Regions from separate parts of the Serratia sp. CoH_122_TC_1 genome, predicted to be linked through region 1. Evidence: predicted binding sites of a transcription regulator. Region 1 holds the regulator's gene; each other region holds the start of a gene.

The links. Region 1 encodes CRP, which controls carbon source genes, mostly activating them, when cyclic AMP is high. Its sites were predicted from a motif close to ATGTGANNNNNNTCACAT; they were not measured.
Region 2: the regulator CRP is predicted to act here: its motif matches at 1,250-1,267, upstream of glpT (glycerol-3-phosphate transporter).
Region 3: the regulator CRP is predicted to act here: its motif matches at 752-769, upstream of AC2FC2_RS15285 (YfcZ/YiiS family protein).

What each region holds. Positions count from the first base shown of each region.
Region 1 is NZ_JBXWLA010000013.1:20,508-22,779, reverse strand. It holds gene AC2FC2_RS17095 (YccS/YhfK family putative transporter) at 1-543, opposite strand, end outside; gene crp (cAMP-activated global transcriptional regulator CRP) at 598-1,230, opposite strand; gene AC2FC2_RS17085 (OsmC family protein) at 1,610-2,017, shown strand; gene AC2FC2_RS17080 (phosphoribulokinase) at 2,056-2,272, opposite strand, start outside.
Region 2 is NZ_JBXWLA010000006.1:227,817-230,088, forward strand. It holds gene glpT (glycerol-3-phosphate transporter) at 1-1,020, opposite strand, end outside; gene glpA (anaerobic glycerol-3-phosphate dehydrogenase subunit A) at 1,386-2,272, shown strand, end outside.
Region 3 is NZ_JBXWLA010000011.1:41,430-43,701, forward strand. It holds gene fadL (long-chain fatty acid transporter FadL) at 1-498, opposite strand, end outside; gene AC2FC2_RS15285 (YfcZ/YiiS family protein) at 906-1,202, shown strand; gene fadI (acetyl-CoA C-acyltransferase FadI) at 1,397-2,272, shown strand, end outside.

The DNA.
Region 1 (2,272 bases):
CGAATATTTGGCCTCAAAGTAGTCCGCCAGTTCCAAATAGAGCTGATTGAGCGATTCGCGCATCGGTTGTTCTTTCCACAGCGTGAACCAAAACCAGGTAAACAGCCCGTACCAGGCGGTACCCACGACGTATAGCAGCGGTGCGTGCCAAAGCGGAACTGTACCGGCCATACTGAGGGAGAAAATGGCGGCAACCAGCGAGGCGGGCAACAGGCGGGCATGTAACGGACTTATTTCACCGCTGACGCCGAGAAGCAGTGCCAGGCCAAGCATCAACACCGGCAACGGCAAGTGCCAAAGCAATGCTTGCTGTAATAGCAGGCTGCTGAGTGCAAATAGAGAGCCACCGACGATCAGACGTTTGAAGAAGCGTTTGTGAGGGGTGTCTAGCCCGGCAATATTGCAGCAGGCAGGAACCAGGGAAAATAATAGGCCGTATTGCAGTTGGCCGCTCAACAGGCCGAGTAACACTGGCAGGCACAGCACCAGCGTTTGCCGCAGTGCATAGTTGACTTCCGGGTGGTAAATCAGTCTGCGCCACATGATGACTTGGGGCATAAAAAAACGGCGCGAATCATCGCGCCGTTTTTTCAGTGATTAACGCGTGCCGTAAACGACAATGGTTTTGCCGTGGGCGGAGATCAGGTTTTGATCTTCAAGCATTTTCAGAATACGGCCAACGGTTTCACGTGAACAACCGACGATTTGGCCAATTTCCTGACGAGTAATTTTAATCTGCATACCATCAGGATGGGTCATGGCATCAGGTTGTTTCGCCAGGTTCAGCAGTGTTTGCGCGATACGGCCTGTAACGTCCAGGAAGGCGAGGTTACCCACTTTCTCAGATGTTATCTGCAGACGGTTTGCCATCTGGGCTGACAGGCGCATCAGGATGTCCGGGTTGACCTGAATTAACTGGCGGAATTTCTTGTAGGAAATTTCAGCCACTTCACAGGCGGTCTTCGCCCTAACCCAGGCGCTACGCTCCTGACCTTCTTCAAATAATCCAAGCTCGCCGATGAAATCCCCCTGGTTAAGGTAGGATAAAATCATCTCTTTACCTTCTTCATCCTTAATCAGCACCGCGACGGAGCCTTTGACGATGTAGTAAAGCGTTTCGGCTTTTTCACCTTGGTGAATCAGCGTACTTTTGGATGGATATTTGTGGATATGGCAATGAGACAGGAACCATTCGAGAGTAGGGTCTGTTTGCGGTTTGCCGAGAACCATTCGCTGTTATCCTCTGTTGTTATCGCTGCCTTGTGTCACAGGGGTCAGAGTTCCCTGTAAAACCTGTTGTCGCCGTTGTTTTAATGGTGGCTATCAGCAGATTTTGAGGCGTGTCATAAATATACGCTGTCGCTCTAGCATATTAACTTGCCGGGAGAGCTGCAAGCTACATTCTGTTAACATACCGGTAAAGGAGCCTTTCCCTGGGAGTTTCCCTGAAATCAGTGTCCCGGAAAGATTTATTGCGGCTCTGTTTGTAGCACAGAGTGAGGCGGGTGTCTTGTGTTGTCTCGCTTCAGCATGATTAGCATCAGGTTCCGTTGCCAGTTTCTATGCGAAAGCGTACCCTGATTTTAAGAAATTAACCGGAGTGACCAGTATGCAGGCAAGAGTTAAGTGGGTGGAAGGGTTAACGTTTCTGGGTGAATCCGCGTCTGGCCATCAGGTGTTGATGGACGGCAATGCGGGCGACAAAGCGCCCAGCCCGATGGAAATGGTGCTGATGTCGGTAGGGGGCTGTAGTGCTATCGATGTGGTGTCGATCCTGCAAAAAGGGCGTAATGATGTGCGTGATTGCGAGGTCAAGCTGACTTCTGAACGACGTGAAGAAGCACCGCGGCTGTTCACCCATATCAACCTGCACTTTATCGTGAGCGGTAAAGATCTGAGCGACAAAATCGTTGAGCGGGCGGTGAACCTCTCGGCGGAGAAATACTGCTCGGTGTCATTGATGCTGAGTAAGGCCGCAAGCGTGACTCACAGCTTTGAAATCCGCGACGTGGCCTAATGGCGAAAAGGCGCGGCTGACTGCCGCGCTCTACCCACTTATTCGATTTTTTTGCCTTCCAGCAGACGCTGCACCAAGGGTGCCATGATCAGCTCCATCGCCAGCCCCATTTTGCCGCCCGGCACCACAAGCGTATTGATGTGTGAGATAAAGGATCCCTGCAGCATCGCCAGTAAATAAGGGAAGTCGATTTGATCCAGGCCGCGGAAGTGAATCACCACAAAGCTCTCGTCCAGCGAAGGGATCGCCTTGGCG
Region 2 (2,272 bases), on a different contig from region 1:
CCAGTAAACCACGGTGGCGATGGTCACCAGGGTCATAAAGAACACGCCCGTTGCACCGCGGTTACCTTTGAACACCTTGTCCGACATCCAGCCGCACAGCAGGGTGCCCGGAATACCGGCATATTCGTACAGGAAGTAAGCCCAGGAAGACTTGTCCAGCGCAAAATGCTTCACTTCTTTCAGGTAGGTCGGTGACCAGTCCAGGATGCCGTAACGCAACAGGTAGACGAACACGTTGGCCACGGCGATGTACCACAACAGCTTGTTCGGCAGAATGTATTGCATGAAGATTTGCTTGGCAGTCAGCTCTTCTTCCGCTTTATCGCTGTAATCGTCCGGGTAATCGTTTTTGTATTCTTCGATCGGTGGCAGGCCACAAGATTGTGGGGTGTCACGCATTAGGGCAAAGGCGATCAGGGCGACCAGGATGGCACCGAAGGCCGGCATATACAGCGCAGCATGCCAGTCGTTGAACCATGCCATACCGAGCAGGAACAGCAGTGGCGGCAGACCACCACCTACGTTGTGGGCACAGTTCCAGACCGAAACAATACCGCCGCGTTCTTTCTGCGACCACCAGTGCACCATGGTACGGCCACACGGCGGCCAGCCCATTCCCTGGAACCAACCGCACAGGAACAGCAGCACGAACATGACAGCGATGCTAGACGTTGCCCAAGGCACGAAGCCCATGAACAACATCACTGCTGCGGCCAAAATCAAGCCGGCGGGCAGGAATACGCGCGGGTTGGAGCGGTCAGACACCGACCCCATGATGAATTTGGAAAAACCGTAGGCGATAGAAATACCGGACAGCGCGAAACCGAGGTCACCGCGGCTGAAACCTTGGTCAATCAAATAAGGCATGGCCAGGGTGAAGTTCTTGCGCACCAGGTAATAGGCGGCATAACCGAAGAAAATCCCCATAAAAATTTGCCAGCGCAATTTACGGTACAGCGGGTCGACTTTGTCGACCGGCACACGGGAAATGTGTGCTGCCGGCTTAAAAATACTCAACATGAGCGCCTCCGATGGCTTTATCTAGTTATCACATCAATATGATCTTGTACGTTCATTTGATGATTGAGCGGATATCGAATGTGGTGTTTTTATGTTCCATAACGAGCGTCATCCTAGTCAAATCAGCCTGGTGTCGCTGTGATGAATGGCGCAATTGTTACACTTTTATGAAGCACCGGCGAATTTTGAGCGATTCGTTAACGTTATGAAATAGAAAAACACCCAAAAATCGTGATTATGATCACATTCATGGTTTTTTGTGGACATTATGTTTTCGTTTCAGGTTCGTTATTGTTCCTTATCAAACAAAGACCCCAGTGACTGTGGCTCAATAGACGCATAACCACGGATCATGAGGGAGTGTCATGAGCAGCCATTCACCGGCTAACGAAACGGATGTGATCATCATCGGCGGTGGCGCGACCGGCGCGGGCATTGCGCGTGACTGTGCGCGCCGTGGACTGCGTTGCATACTGCTTGAGCGCCACGACATCGCGACTGGCGCGACGGGCCGCAACCATGGCCTGCTGCACAGTGGTGCGCGTTATGCGGTGACCGACGGCGAGTCGGCACGCGAGTGCATAGAAGAAAACCGTATCCTCAAACGCATAGCACATCACTGCATTGAGCGTACCGATGGGCTGTTTATTACGTTGCCGCAGGATTCGTTGGCCTACCAACAAGAGTTTATTGCCGCCTGTCACAGTGCCGGCATCAACGCCGAAGCGATTGACCCACAGTTGGCACTGCGCCTGGAGCCTGCGGCGAATCCAACATTGATAGGTGCAGTGCGCGTACCCGATGGCACTGTTGATCCGTTCCGACTAACCGCCGCGAATATGCTCGATGCCCGTGAGCACGGCGCACAAATTCTGACCTATCATCAGGTGGTTGGTTTGATTCGTGTGGGCGATCGCGTGACCGGCGTGCGCGTTTTCGACCATAAATCTGCACGCCGCTACGATATTCATGCCGAAATGGTGGTTAACGCCGCCGGCATTTGGGGCCAGCAGATTGCGGAATATGCCGATTTGCGTATTCGTATGTTCCCGGCGAAAGGTGCTTTGCTGATCCTCGGGCATCGCATCAATAACATGGTGATCAACCGTTGCCGCAAGCCCGCAGATGCCGACATTCTGGTTCCGGGTGACACCATTTCGTTGATTGGCACAACGTCCACCCACATTGACTATGACCAGATTGACAACATGCAGGTGACACCACAAGAAGTGGACATCCTGATACGTGAAGG
Region 3 (2,272 bases), on a different contig from region 1:
GCTGAAGTGTTGATTGAGGCGATAAGCACCGCTCAGGTTCAGGTTCACGGTGGTCAGGTCGGTTTTACCGCCGTAAGCACCTGCGGTGTAACCGTCGTTAAATTCGGTAGCCAAGCCATAGTTGCTCGTTACCGAGCCGCCCACGGCAAACTGATCGTTAATCGGCTGAACGTAGTGCAGGTTTGGCACCCAGGCTGTTGGAGCGATGTTTTTTGCATCCAGGCTGGCACCAGAAGGTGACTTGCCTGAAATATCTACGTCCGGATCGATAAACACCGCACCGATAGAGAGCTCTGGGCGGGTGTACATCATCAGGAGGGCCGGGTTGCGGCTGGCAGAAGCCGCGGTATCTGCCATGGCGCCTTCGCCAGAATACGCACGTCCTAAACCAGCTGATGAGAACTCATTCAGCTGGAATCCGGCGGCAGACACGTTTGAAGAAATAATTGCCACTGCAGCTGCGAGAGCTGATTTAGTAAATAGGTTTTTCTGGCTCATGACCAAAACCTCATTTTATGTGTTTATTATTTAAACATGTTACATAAAGTAACAAGGAAGCGCGCGATTGTAGGGTCCGATCTCATTCAGACAAATCAGACCAGTGGCTGAATTATAGGTCCGACCTGTGAGAATGTTGCAACATTGTTTTTTAAATATTTCCAAATTGATATCAAAAGAGAGATCTGGCTAACAAAAAACCACCCCTACATAACAAAATTCTTACCATTCCTTAGCAGACAACGATTTTCGTTTGTGATTTCCATCACTTAAAACACCCATAAAAAGTAAGTGCTAGTGATCGGTTTCGCCGCAGAGTAAAATAAGCGCAGAATCTTGTATCTTTGCGCCATTCGCTAAATGGCAATTTGGACTCGCGTGATGGCGGTCCCTGAGGAGAATCAACCATGTCAAATTCGCTGAATAAATGTAGTGCCCAGGAAACGGCCGCCTGTTGCTGTGTCGATGTGGGTACCGTGATGGACAATACGGATTGCACCGCTTCCTACAGCCAGGTATTTGCTAATCAGCAGGATGCGGAGAAAATGCTGGCCGTGTTGACCGAAAAAGCCCGCAACGTGGAATCTGATCCTTGTGACATCAGCAGTAGCATTAAACCGGTTGACGGTGGCGTGGAACTGGCGGCGGATTTCACCTTTGCCTGCCAGGCTGAAACCCTGATTTTCCAGCTCGGCCTGCGTTAATCACTGCTGTAAAACGGTGTGGGGCAAACCCGCACCGCTGCCTTTCCCTTTATCCCTCTGTAGAAAGTTGCTCCTGCTCTCAGTTTTCACTTCTGACGGTTTGCCAAATGTAAACATTTGGTTAACAATGACCTCATCAGGTCAGACCTCTTTTTTTGGCCGTTGCGCTGACGTTATTTTCTTCAGGAGCGTTTATGAGTAAGGCACTGCCGTTGGTGACCCGTCACGGTGACCGTATTGCTATTGTAAATGGACTGCGTACCCCCTTTGCCAAGCAGGCAACCGCTTATCACGGTATTCCTGCGGTGGATTTGGGTAAAACGGCGGTGAGCGAACTGTTGGCCCGCAGCGGGATTGATCCGGCCCTGATCGAACAATTGGTGTTCGGCCAGGTCGTACAAATGCCAGAAGCGCCGAACATTGCGCGTGAAATCGTGTTGGGCACCGGCATGAGTGTGCATACCGATGCGTACAGCGTGTCGCGCGCGTGCGCCACCAGTTTCCAGGCGATTGCCAACGTGGCGGAAAGCATTATGGCGGGCAGTATCAGTATTGGTATTGCCGGCGGCGCTGATTCCTCTTCGGTATTGCCTATTGGCGTCAGCAAAGCGCTGGCGCGTACGCTGGTGGACGTCAACAAAGCACGCACCCTGTCACAGCGTCTCAAGTTGTTCAGCCGATTGAAATTCCGCGATCTGATGCCAGTACCGCCGGCAGTGGCTGAATACTCAACCGGCTTGCGCATGGGCGATACTGCCGAGCAAATGGCGAAAAGCCACGGTATCACCCGGGAAGAGCAGGACGCGCTGGCGCACCGTTCTCACCAATTGGCGGCCAAAGCCTGGGAGCAAGGGCTGTTGCATGATGAAGTGATGACCGCCTACGTACCGCCGTATCGCACACAGATTGCTGAAGACAATAACGTCCGTAAAGACTCCAGCCTGGCTTCCTACGCGAAACTAAAACCGGCCTTTGACCGTAAGCATGGCAGCGTCACTGCCGCGAACAGCACGCCGTTGACTGACGGTGCAGCCGCCGTGTTGATGATGAGCGAGTCGCGTGCAAAAGAG